Regions from separate parts of the Streptomyces sp. AHU1 genome, predicted to be linked through region 1. Evidence: predicted binding sites of a transcription regulator. Region 1 holds the regulator's gene; the other holds the start of a gene.
The links. The regulator HspR, encoded in region 1, represses chaperone genes until heat shock. The targets are predictions, from matches to a motif close to TTGAGNNNNNNNNNCTCAA.

Region 1 (6,005 bases):
CCACCGCGTCCACGAGGATGACGTCGATCTTGTCGTCGATCATCTGCCGCATCTGCCGGAGCTGCTTGGCGGCGTCCTGCTCCGCGTTCAGGTAGACGACATCACCCTTTTTGTCGGTGAGCTTCTGAACCTGGTCCCGGATGATCGGGTAGTCGAACTTCTCGTAACGGGTGTTCTCCTTCTCCGGAAGGAGCAGGCCGACCTTGATGTCGTCACCCTTCGTGGCGCTCGCCGAGGCGCCGTCCCCTCCGATGCCGATCATGCCGCAACCGGTGACGGTGACGGCCATGGTGGAGGACGCCACGGCTATGGCGGTACGGCGGAGGCCGGTGTTACGAGTCTTCACATCAGGTGCCTTCCGGGCGAGGTTGCGGCATTGCGACCCAGGTGGCTGAAAGCCAACGCGGCGATCACCTCAGCGTCAAGGAGTAACCACTTAACGAGATGGCAACGGCGCTTTGTGTTCCACAAGTGAACGCGACGGGAAAAGAGTACGCCCATCCACCGACCGACCCCCTCAGCTTCACCTTCTGTCATTCACAGGTACAACCAACTTCCGTTCACAGGAGTCATGACCCTCGACGGTTTTAACCGCCGTTGACGATCGAGCGGACCAGAAGGAACACATGCACAGAGCCATCGGCACGCGGGGCGCCATCGCCTCCGCCCTCGTGCTGGCCACCGCGGGCGGACTGCTCGGAGCGGCCGACACGGCCGCCTCCGCAGTGACCAACTGCACATCGCCTGTCTATAAGCGACAGTTCTATGCGAACACGACCTTCTCGGGCACACCGAAGAGGACGGACTGCGACTCCGCGATCGACCAGAACTGGGGCTCCGGCGCGCCCGCGGCCGGGCTGCCCGCCGACAACTTCGGCGTCCGCTGGACCGTGACCCGCGACTTCGGCTCGGGCGGCCCCTTCACCCTCCCCGTCACCACCCAGGACGGAACACGGGTCTATCTGGACGGGGTGCGCAAGGTCGACCTGTGGAAGAACGTCTCGTCCACCCAGTCGAAAACGGTCAATCTGACCATTCCCGCCGGAAAGCACACGCTGCGCGTCGATTTCGTCAACTGGACGGGCAAGGCGAACGTCACTTTCGCCTACAAACCCGTCACTTCTCCCGGTACCGACAGAATCAAGCCACTTGTTCCCGCGGGTTCCGCGGTGTCGTACGACACCGCCACCGGCAGGGCCAAGGTCTCCTGGTCCAGGAACGCCGAGATGGACCTCGCGGGATACCGCGTCTACCGCCGCCTCAAGGGCAGCACCGCGTGGGCCCTGCGGACCACGACGACCGCCACCTCGTACACCGACACGTCCCTCCCGGAGACCGGCGCCACCTACTACTACGAGGTCCGTGCCCGCGACAAGGCGGGCAACGAGTCGGCGGGGACGGCCGACCGGGGCGTCACCACCGTCGACAGGACCCCGCCCGCGGCGCCGTTCGTCGAGATGGACGTCTGCCCCGACGACCAGCCCTACGCGGCACCGGAGCTCGTGACCACCGCGGCGAACGCGGCCGACATCGCGCTGTACTCGATGCAGCGGCTGAACCCGTCGACCGGCACCTGGACCACCGTGTACTCCGGCACCAAGGGCGCGATCTGCGACACCGGGTACCGGGCCGACGGCAGCAAGGTCACCTACCGGGGAAGGGCCCGCGACGCCGCCGGGAACTGGTCCGCGTACTCGGCCGCCACCACGTTCACCACGTCCGACCGGACACCGCCGGCACCCGTCTCCGGCGTCCGCGTCGAGTACCTGTCGGGTGTTCCCCATCTGACGTGGTCCCCGGTCACCGACGCCTCCTCGTACCAGGTCCTCCAGTACGACCCGTCGAGCGGCGGCTGGTCCGACGCCCTGCCCGGCGGCGGCACCACCACGCGGACCGACATCGTGCCGCGCCAGCTGGCCGCGGTCGCCGACGGCTACCGGTACGCGGTGCGCTCGGTGGACGCCAGGGGCAACGCCGCCGCCCCGGCGGAGACCACCCTGACGATGGCCGACCGGCCCGAGGCCGTCCCCGCGTACGAGACCACCGCGAACCGGTTCGGCGAGGGGGTGATGATCGAGTGGACGAGCGCCGATCCGTGGACCTTCGACGAGGGCCCGCTGCTCACGTACAAGATCGTCCGCACCGACCCGGCGACCGGGCGGAGCACCACCGTGGAGCTCTGCAAGCCGAACATCATGTTCGACGACACGCTCCGGCCCCCGTCGACGTACTGGTCGTGGGCCGATGACCGTGCCCCGTCCTACGCGGGACGCAAGGTGGTCCACGGCACCTGCTGGGACGTCTCCGGAGCCTCCGAGACGACGTACGAGTACCGGATCGTCACCATCGACCCCTACGGGCACGAGTCGCGGACCGGCCCGGCCGCCACGGCCACCACACCGGACACCGAACGCCCCGCTCCCGTGGAGAACCTGACGGCGGAGCAGCTCCCGCTCGGCGTCCGCCTGACGTGGACACCGCCCGCCGACGACGACATCACCAAGTACAAGGTCTGGCAAGGGGTCACCGACCCGGAGACCGGCGGGACGCGGTGGGCGGGCAACTGCTGGAGAAGCACCTCCCTGGCTCCCACCGAGATCCTCTGCCCCACCGTGCCCGACGGCGCCACCCACGTCTACAAGGTGGCTGCCTCGGACGGTCAGGTGGACGAGGACGCCGGACCGGAGGCCTACCGCCCCGCCGAGGTCTCCGTCACCCTGCCGGACACCCGCCCGCCGGGCTGGACCGGGACCGACGTCCGCGAGGACCAGTACCCGGAGCTGGTGGTCCGCTGCGGCGAGACCATCTACGACATGCCGTGCGGTGACCACACGGACTACCGCTGGGAGAAGTGGGACGCGGCCGCCGGCACCTGGACCACGTTCGCCACGGGCAAGGTGACCGCCCCGAAAACCCACATGGACACCACCGTGAACGAGGACCGGCTGGGGCTGTACTACTACCGCGCCGTCTACATCGACCCGACGGGCGAGGAGGAGGTCGTGAAGCAGCAGGCCTACGGCATCTGGGACGACTGGCTCTGACCCGGACCCGAACGCGAAGGGGCCCGGCGGTTCGGACGAACCGCCGGGCCCCTTCGCGTGATGGACTACTCGGCCGCCCGCTTGGGGCGCCACACCACCAGTGCGCTGGTGTGCTGGACCTCCTGGTACGGGACCAGGTCACGCCGGTAGGAGGCGTGCACGGCGGCCTCGCGCTGCTGCATGGCGGCCGCGGCCCCGTCGAGGGCCGACTCCAGCTCCGCCACGCGGGACTGGAGCGCGGCCACCTGGTTCTCCAGCTCGATGATGCGCTTGATGCCGGCCAGGTTGATGCCCTCGTCCTGCGACAACTGCTGCACGGTGCGCAGCAGTTCGATGTCACGGGCCGAGTAGCGGCGGCCCCGGCCGGCCGTGCGGTCGGGAGAGACCAGACCGAGCCGGTCGTACTGACGCAGGGTCTGCGGGTGCAGTCCGGAGAGCTGGGCCGCAACCGAGATGACGTAGACCGGGGTCTCCTCGGTCAGTTCATAGGGGTTGCGTCGACGACCGGTCGTGTCCATGGCTCCGTCATGCTCCCTTCGCGGCCTGGAACAGCTCCGTCCGCGGGTCCTCACCCGCGGTCGCCTCGCGATACGCCTCCAGGGCGTCACGAGCCTTGTCGGACAGGTCCTGGGGGACCGCCACCTCGACGGTGACCAGGAGGTCTCCCCGGCTGCCGTCCTTGCGGACCGCGCCCCTGCCCCGGGCGCGCATGGTGCGTCCGTTGGGGGTGCCCGGCGGCAGCTTCAGGGTCACCGGGGGGCCGCCCAGCGTCGGCACCTTCACCTCGCCGCCCAGCGCCGCCTCCGAGAAGGTGACGGGCACGGTGACGGTGAGGTTGTCGTCCTTGCGGCCGAAGACCGGGTGGGCGTCGACGTGGACCGTGACGTACAGGTCCCCCGCCGGGCCTCCCCGCTCTCCGGGAGCGCCCTTGCCGCGCAGCCGGATCCGCTGGTTGTCGCTGACCCCCGCGGGGATCCGGACCTGCATCGTGCGGGACGACTTGGCCCGGCCGCTGCCCTGGCACTCCATGCAGGGGTGCTCGGCGATCAGGCCGCGGCCCTTGCAGTCCGGGCACGGGTCCGTGAGCGAGAATCCGCCGCCCGAGCCCCGCGCCACCTGGCCGGTGCCGACGCAGGTCGGGCACACGCGCGGTGTGCCGTTCTTGTCGCCGGTGCCCGAACAGGCCTTGCAGGCCGCCTGCGAGGTCATGCGCAGCGGAACGGTCGCGCCGTCCACCGCCTCCGTGAAGGAGAGCGTGACCTCGGTGTCGATGTCCTGGCCGCGCCGGGGCTGCGTACGCGTGCCCGTGCCGGCGCCGCCGCGGTTGAACAGGCCCCCGAAGACGTCACCTATGCCGCCGCCGAAGCCGCCGGCTCCTCCCGCTCCCTGGCCCTGGGCACCGCCTCCGAAGAGGTCGCCCAGGTCGAAGTTGAAGTTGCCGCCGGCGCCGGGACCGGGCCGGAAGCCACCGCTGCCGAAGAGGGCGCGTGCCTCGTCGTACTCCTTGCGCTTCTTGGCGTCGCCGAGCACGTCGTTCGCCTCGGAGATCTCCTTGAAGCGCTCCTCGGCCTTGGCATTGCCCTTGTTGGCGTCCGGATGGAACTCGCGGGCGAGCTTCCGGTACGCCTTCTTGATCTCGGCCTCGGTGGCGTCCTTGGGGACGCCGAGGACCTTGTAGAAGTCCTTCTCGATGAAGTCCTTGGTGCTCATCCCCGACGTCCCTCCTCCCTCGTCCGTTCAAGCTCAGCCCTCGTCCGGGCCACCGCTCTCCTTGTCATCGGCCGCCTCGGCCGGCTCCTCGGCCTTGACCGTCTGCGCCCCGGGCTGCGGCTCCGCGACGGCCACCCGCGCGGGGCGGATGGTGCGCTCGCCGAAGCGATACCCCGGCTGCAGAATCGCCACGCACGTCGTCTCCGTGACGTCCGGCGCGTACGAGTGCATCAGGGCCTCGTGGATCGTCGGGTCGAAGGGCTCGCCCTCCTTGCCGAACTGCTGGAGTCCCATCTTCGCCGCGACGGTCTCCAGGGATTCGGCGACGGACTTGAATCCGCCGACGAGTTCCCCGTGGTCCCGCGCGCGGCCGATGTCGTCGAGCACGGGCAGGAGTTCGGTCAGGAGGTTCGCCACGGCGATCTCCCTGACCGCGATCCGGTCGCGCTCGATGCGGCGGCGGTAGTTCTGGAACTCGGCCTGGAGCCGCTGGAGGTCCGCGGTGCGCTCGGTCAGTGCCGTGCGCGCCTGGTCCAGCTGGGCCGTCAGGCCGACCAACTGTGCTGCTGCGTCCCCGTCCGGGGCCGCCGCCCCCTCCGCAGAGGGGGTGGCGGTCTGCGGCTCGGCGTCGTCAGAGGTGGCGCCGGAAGGGACGTCGGGCTGCTCTTCGAAGCCCGGGGTCTCCTCCGTCACGCGGCACCGTCCCGGCGGTCCTCGTCGACGATCTCGGCGTCGACGACGTCGTCGTCGGCCTTCGGGGCCTCGGCGCCGTGGGCGTCGCCGCCGGCGGCCTGGGAGGCCTGGGCGTCGGCGTACATGGCCTGGCCGAGCTTCTGCGAGACCGCGGCGACCTTCTCGGTGGCGGTGCGGATCTCGGCGATGTCCTCGCCCTTGAGCGCGCCCTTGAGCTCCTCGACGGAGGCCTCGACCTCGGTCTTGATCTCGCCGGGGACCTTGTCCTCGTTGTCCTTGAGGAACTTCTCGGTCTGGTAGACGAGCTGCTCGCCCTGGTTGCGGGTCTCGGCGGCCTCGCGGCGGGCGTGGTCCTCCTCCGCGTACTTCTCGGCCTCCTGGCGCATGCGGTCGACCTCGTCCTTCGGCAGCGAGGAGCCGCCGGTGACGGTCATCTTCTGCTCCTTGCCCGTGCCGAGGTCCTTCGCGGTCACGTGCATGATGCCGTTGGCGTCGATGTCGAAGGCGACCTCGATCTGCGGGACACCGCGCGGGGCCGGCGGCAGGCCGGTCAGCTCG
Region 2 (6,005 bases), 1.2 Mb from region 1:
AGAAGGTCAGGCCGGGCCCGTCCAACGTTGGCTAAGTCACATCTGAACCAGTGTTTCGGCTGTGGAAATGGCGGGAAACAAGCGGGGTTCCGCCTTGTGACGGGTACGTCGATCGAGGGCCGCGGCACGGTTCACGCGGTCCTGTGCCTGATCACACGTGTACGCCGGCGGCGACAGCGATGGATCTTGCGGCTCCGGTTCGAACTTTACGTCAACTTGGCAGAGAAGGGAGGCCCGGAAGGATGACCTGGATCCGGCAACCCCGCTGGGATTCGGCCACACCGATGCGTCCGCCGTGCAGATCCACCGCCCAGCGGGCGATCGCGAGGCCCAGTCCCGTACCGCCGTCGCTGCCCGGACCGTGCGGCGCGGGCACCCCGCCCCGGTTGAACCGCTCGAAGACGCGGTGCCACTCCGACTTCGGGATGCCGGGCCCCTCGTCCAGGACCTCCAGGGCCAGCGACTCGGGATGGTCGCCCCGGCGGGCCCGTACCGTCACCCGGCCGTGCGGGGGGCTGTGCTTGACCGCGTTGTCGATCAGGTTCGCCATGACCTGGTGGATCCGCTCCGGGTCCGCGTGCGCGGTCAGCTCCGGCGGGGACACGTCGAGGTGCAGATGGACGTCCGTGCGGGTGTGGCCGCCGCCGGAGCCCGAGGCGAGGTCCGCGCGCGCCGAGGCGACCATGTTGGCCTCCTTCAGTACCCCGGACAGGTACGGCCACACCTCGAAGCGCCGCCTGCGCAGCGGTACGACGCCGTTGTCCAGCCGGGACAGGTCGAGAAGGGTCTCCACCAGCCGCCCGAGGCGCTCCGTCTGCTTCAGCGCGGTGCGCATCGTCTCGGGATCGGCCTCGGAGACACCGTCCACGACGTTCTCCAGGACGGCCCGCAGTCCCGCGATGGGGGTGCGCAGCTCGTGCGAGACGTTCGCCACGAGCTCCTTGCGCTGACGGTCCTGGGCCTCCAGCTCGTCGGCCATGAGGTTGATCGTCTGGGCCAGGTCGCCCAGCTCGTCCCGCCGGTCGTCCCGCACCCGGCGGGTGTAGTCGCCGTGCCAGATCGAGCGGGCCACCGCGTTCATCTCGTCCAGCGGAGCGGTGAGCGAGTGCGCCACGAACTGCGTGATCAGCAGGGTGGCGATCATCGAGAAGACCGTGATGAAGCGGAGCTCCGTCTTGGTGTGCACCGCGATCATCGACAGACCGGTGGTGATGAGCACGGAGATGACGACCAGCGCGCCCAGCTTCGTCTTGATCGAGAAGGGCCGCACCTCGCCCCAGCCCGAACTCCTGCGCTCCACGGACGCGCGCTCGCCGAGCCCGCGTCCCCGCTCTCCGAGTCCGCTCATCACATCAGCCCCTCACGCGGGTCCCGGTCGAACGGGTCCCGACGTCTCCTGCCCAGGCCCGGCTCAGGGAGTCGGGGTCTCCAGTGCGTAGCCGACGCCGTGAACCGTACGGATCCGCTCGGCGCCGATCTTGCGGCGCAGCGCCTTGATGTGGCTGTCGACCGTCCGGGTGCCGGAGGCGTCCGCCCAGTCCCACACCTCGGCGAGCAGCTGCTCGCGCGAGAGTACGGCACGCGGGGTGTTCGCGAGGCAGACGAGCAGGTCGAACTCGGTCGGAGTGAGGTGCACGTCCTCGCTGCGGACCCGCACCCGGCGCTGCGCGTGGTCGATCTCCAGCTCGCCGAGCCGCAGGATGCCGCTGCGCGGGGTGGAGGCCGCGACCACCGCGCGCTCGACCCTGCGGAGCAGGACGTGCACCCGGGCGGCCAGCTCGCGCATCGAGAACGGCTTGGTCATGTAGTCGTCGGCGCCGACCCCGAGCCCGACCAGCATGTCGGTCTCGTCGTCGCGCGCGGTGAGCATCAGCACCGGCACCGGGCGGGCGGCCTGCACGCGACGGCAGACCTCCAGACCGTCGAAGCCGGGCAGCATGATGTCGAGGATCAGCAGGTCGGGCTGCCATGCCTCTGCGGTGTCGACGGCGGCCGGGCCGTCGCCCGCGGTTTGCACGAGGAACCCCTCGGCTCGCAGACGGGCCGCGATGGCGTCGACGATCGTGGGGTCGTCCTCGACGACCAGAACCCGGCGCTGAGCGCCCGGGGTCGCCGCAGTGCTGTTCTGGGAGGTCTGTGTCTGCTCCATCGCCCGCCCCTGAAGTGTGCTTTCCGGAATCCGTGGGGTGATCCCATGACTGCGCTTGACGCCTCAATGATCCGCGCCAGGCAAGCAGGGTACGGGCAGTCGGTGCGCCGCGGCTATCCAGGTCTTACCGCGAGGTGCACCACGTCGGGAACGCCCCGGGCAACGGGGATCACTTCGGTACGTACCTTCACGAATCCGGCATTGCGCAAGGTTCCTTCAAATTCCGGAGAGGGCTGCGCCGACCACACGGCGAGGACGCCGCCCGGCCTCAACGCCCTTGCGCAGCTTGCCAGTCCGGACTTCCCGTACAGCCCCGCGTTGCCTTCGGTGACCGTCCAGCCGGGTCCGTTGTCGATGTCGAGGCACAGGGCGTCGAACGTGTCGGAGATCTCATTGACGTATTCGACGAGGTCCCTCTCGACGATCTCGGTGCGCGGGTCGGCGAGTGCCCGGGCCGAGAGCGCGGCGAGAGGGCCGTTCCGGTGCCAGTCGATGATCGCCCGTTCGCGCTCGACGACCGTGATGCGTCCCCAGCGGTGGTCGGCGGCGGCGTGCGCCAGCGAGAACCCGACGCCGAGTCCGCCGATCAGCACGTCCGGCTCCGGGCGCCCGTCGAGGGCGTCGTGGGCCGCGTCCATGAGCAGCCGCTCGGAACGCCCGTCGGAGGTGTCCATCAGGAAGCACCCGTTGGCGATGATCTGCAGCAACGCGCCGTGGCGCCGCAGCACGACCTCGCCGTACGGGCCCTGGCGGCGGTCGATGACCTCGGGGGTGTCGTACGAGGCAGTCATGGCCGTCATCCTGGCACTTCCACCCGTACGGATCGCGGGAATTGCCGGCGGAGGGGCCCGTGGCCGGGGTCTTCGGCGGCGCGGGGCGCGGTCAGGCGGGGGCCTGTGGTCCCCGGGGTGACGGCGGGCCCTGGGGGTGACGGCGGAACGCGCGAGGTTGACGCGATGGTCGGCCGGGGTCCCGGACGCGCCCCGGAGTCTCCACTCCTCTCCCCTTCTTCCCCTCCTTCTCCTTATTCTCTTCCGTTCCTCCTTTCTTATGGGTCCCATGAGGAGCGGCCGGCTTTCCCGAGGGGGCGCGGGACCGGACGCGACCCGGTCGAGCCGTCCGGGCGTCGAGGTACCCGGGGGCATGCCCGCATGACGCGAGCGCACCCGGTGTGTTCGCGCGGGTGATCCCGCCGGGACCGGCCGTGCGGCTGGTCCCGGACCCGCCGGAGGGCGCGGGCGGAGTCCGCCCTTCGCCCCGAGGTTTAGTGGGTGTGCGAGCCGTTGTGGGTCTCGGACGCGGACTGCCACGCCTGCAGGCCTGCCATGGAGGCCTCCTTGGCGCGCCGCCACTGCTGGACCGCCTGCTGGGACGGCGGCACGTCCATGGTCCGGACCATGCGCCGGCCCGCGGCGAACACGGCGGCGGCCGCGATGGCCATGCCGGTGCACGCCACCAGGGTTCCGGCCACGGTGAGCGCGGCGCCGGTCGTGACGAGCCGGGTGTCGATGTCGAGCTTGTGCTGGGCGAGGTGGTGGTTCATGACTCCACCATCCGGCCGCTGGTGGCCACCTGCATCCCGAGCGCCCTGCGTCCCGGGCCACCGGTGTCCCCGGTGACGGCTCGCGGGGCCGGACGGCACGCCCGCGCGGATGCCGCGGATGATCGCTCACAGCGAACGGCCGTCGGGGAACATTGCGGGACTCCCGAGCATTGAGTCGGCATAGCTCAACTTGAATGCCGAAGGGGAGATCATGGCTTCGACGTCCGCATCACTCACCTTGCCCGTGCTGCCGCTCGACGACGAGGTAGTGCTGCCCGGAATGGTGGTTCCGCTGGACCTGAACGACACCGATGTGCGCGCCGCGGTGGAGGCAGCCCAGGCCGCCGCCCGTTCAACGCCCGGAAAGCCCCAGGTACTCCTGGTGCCACGCATCGACGGGACCTACGCGAGCACCGGCGTGCTCGGCACCGTCGAGCAGGTCGGCCGGCTGGCCGACGGCGACCCGGGTGCGCTGATCAGGGGACGTGGACGCGTGAAGGTGGGCGCGGGGACCACGGGTCCCGGTGCCGCACTGTGGGTCGAGGGCACCCGGGTCGAGGAGACCGTGCCCGACCCGCTGCCCGGCCGGGTCGCCGACCTGGTGAAGGAGTACAAGGCCCTGGCCACCAGCTGGCTGCGCAAGCGCGCCGCCTGGCAGGTCGTGGACCGGGTGCAGCAGATCGACGACGTCTCCGCCCTCGCCGACAATTCCGGTTACTCACCCTTCCTCTCCGTGGCGCAGAAGGTCGAACTGCTGGAGACCGCCGACCCGGTGGCCCGGCTCAAGCTCGCCACCGAGCAGCTCCGCGAGCACCTCGCCGAGCAGGACGTCGCCGAGTCCATCGCCAAGGACGTCCAGGAGGGCGTCGACAAGCAGCAGCGCGAGTTCCTGCTGCGGCGCCAGCTGGAAGCCGTGCGCAAGGAACTGCGCGACCTCAAGGGAGAGGGCGGCGAGGACGAGTCCGACGACTACCGCGCCCGCGTCGAGGCCGCCGACCTCCCCGAGAACGTCCGCGAGGCCGCCCTCAAGGAGGTCGAGAAGCTGGAGCGGTCCAGTGACCAGTCGCCCGAGGGCGGCTGGATCCGGACCTGGCTCGACACCGTCCTGGAACTGCCGTGGAACGAACGGACCGAGGACGCGTACGACATCAGGGGCGCCCGGGCCGTGCTCGACGCCGAGCACGCCGGTCTGGAGGACGTGAAGGAGCGCATCACCGAGTACCTGGCCGTGCGCAAGCGGCGCTCCGACCGGGGCCTCGGGGTCGTCGGCGGCCGCCGCGGCGGTGCCGTGCTCGCGCTCGTCGGCCCGCCCGGCGTCGGAAAGACCTCGCTGGGCGAGTCCGTCGCGCACGCCATGGGCCGCAAGTTCGTCCGCGTCGCCCTCGGCGGCGTCCGGGACGAGGCCGAGATCCGCGGACACCGCCGTACGTACGTCGGCGCGCTGCCCGGCCGGATCGTGCGCGCGATCAAGGAGGCCGGGTCGATGAACCCGGTGGTCCTGCTCGACGAGATCGACAAGGTCGGCTCCGACTTCCGGGGCGACCCGGCGGCGGCGCTGCTCGAAGTCCTCGACCCGGCGCAGAACCACACCTTCCGCGACCACTACCTGGAGGTCGAACTCGACCTCTCCGACGTGGTGTTCCTGGCCACGGCCAACGTCCTCGAAGCCATCCCCGAGGCCCTGCTCGACCGGATGGAGCTGGTCCGCCTCGACGGCTACACCGAGGACGAGAAGGTCGTCATCGCCCGGGACCACCTGCTGCCGCGCCAGCTGGAGCGGGCCGGTCTGGAGAAGGACGAGGTCGTCCTCGACGAGAGCGCGCTGCGCAAGCTCGCCGGGGAGTACACCCGGGAAGCGGGCGTGCGGAACCTGGAGCGGGGCATCGCCCGGCTGCTGCGCAAGGTCGCGGCCCAGCACGAACTGGGCGACCGGGAGCTGCCGTTCACGGTGACCGACGCCGACCTGCGCGGTCTCATCGGGCGCCCGCACCACGTGCCCGAGTCGGCGCAGGACCCGGCCGAGCGCCGCACGGCGGTGCCCGGTGTCGCCACCGGGCTCGCGGTCACCGGCGCGGGCGGGGACGTCCTCTACGTGGAGGCGTCGCTGGCCGACCCGGAGACGGGCGCGGCCGGTCTGACCCTCACCGGCCAGCTCGGCGACGTGATGAAGGAGTCGGCGCAGATCGCGCTCTCCTTCCTGCGCTCGCACGGCGCGGAGCTCGAACTCCCCGTCGGCGACCTGAAGGACCGGGGCGCGCACATCCACTTCCCGGCGGGCTCGGTCCCCAAGGACGGACCGAGCGCGGGCGTCAC

Region 2: lon (endopeptidase La) is a predicted target of HspR. The motif match lies at 3,863-3,881, and genes of this name have one in related genera.

What each region holds. Positions count from the first base shown of each region.
Region 1 is NZ_CP174283.1:4,765,421-4,771,425, reverse strand. It holds gene ACICHK_RS21340 (substrate-binding domain-containing protein) at 1-346, opposite strand, end outside; gene ACICHK_RS21335 (PA14 domain-containing protein) at 627-3,044, shown strand; gene ACICHK_RS21330 (heat shock protein transcriptional repressor HspR) at 3,110-3,562, opposite strand; gene dnaJ (molecular chaperone DnaJ) at 3,570-4,754, opposite strand; gene grpE (nucleotide exchange factor GrpE) at 4,788-5,447, opposite strand; gene dnaK (molecular chaperone DnaK) at 5,444-6,005, opposite strand, start outside.
Region 2 is NZ_CP174283.1:5,950,881-5,956,885, forward strand. It holds gene ACICHK_RS26685 (HAMP domain-containing sensor histidine kinase) at 212-1,348, opposite strand; gene ACICHK_RS26690 (response regulator transcription factor) at 1,412-2,149, opposite strand; gene ACICHK_RS26695 (spermidine synthase) at 2,263-2,940, opposite strand; gene ACICHK_RS26700 (hypothetical protein) at 3,414-3,692, opposite strand; gene lon (endopeptidase La) at 3,904-6,005, shown strand, end outside.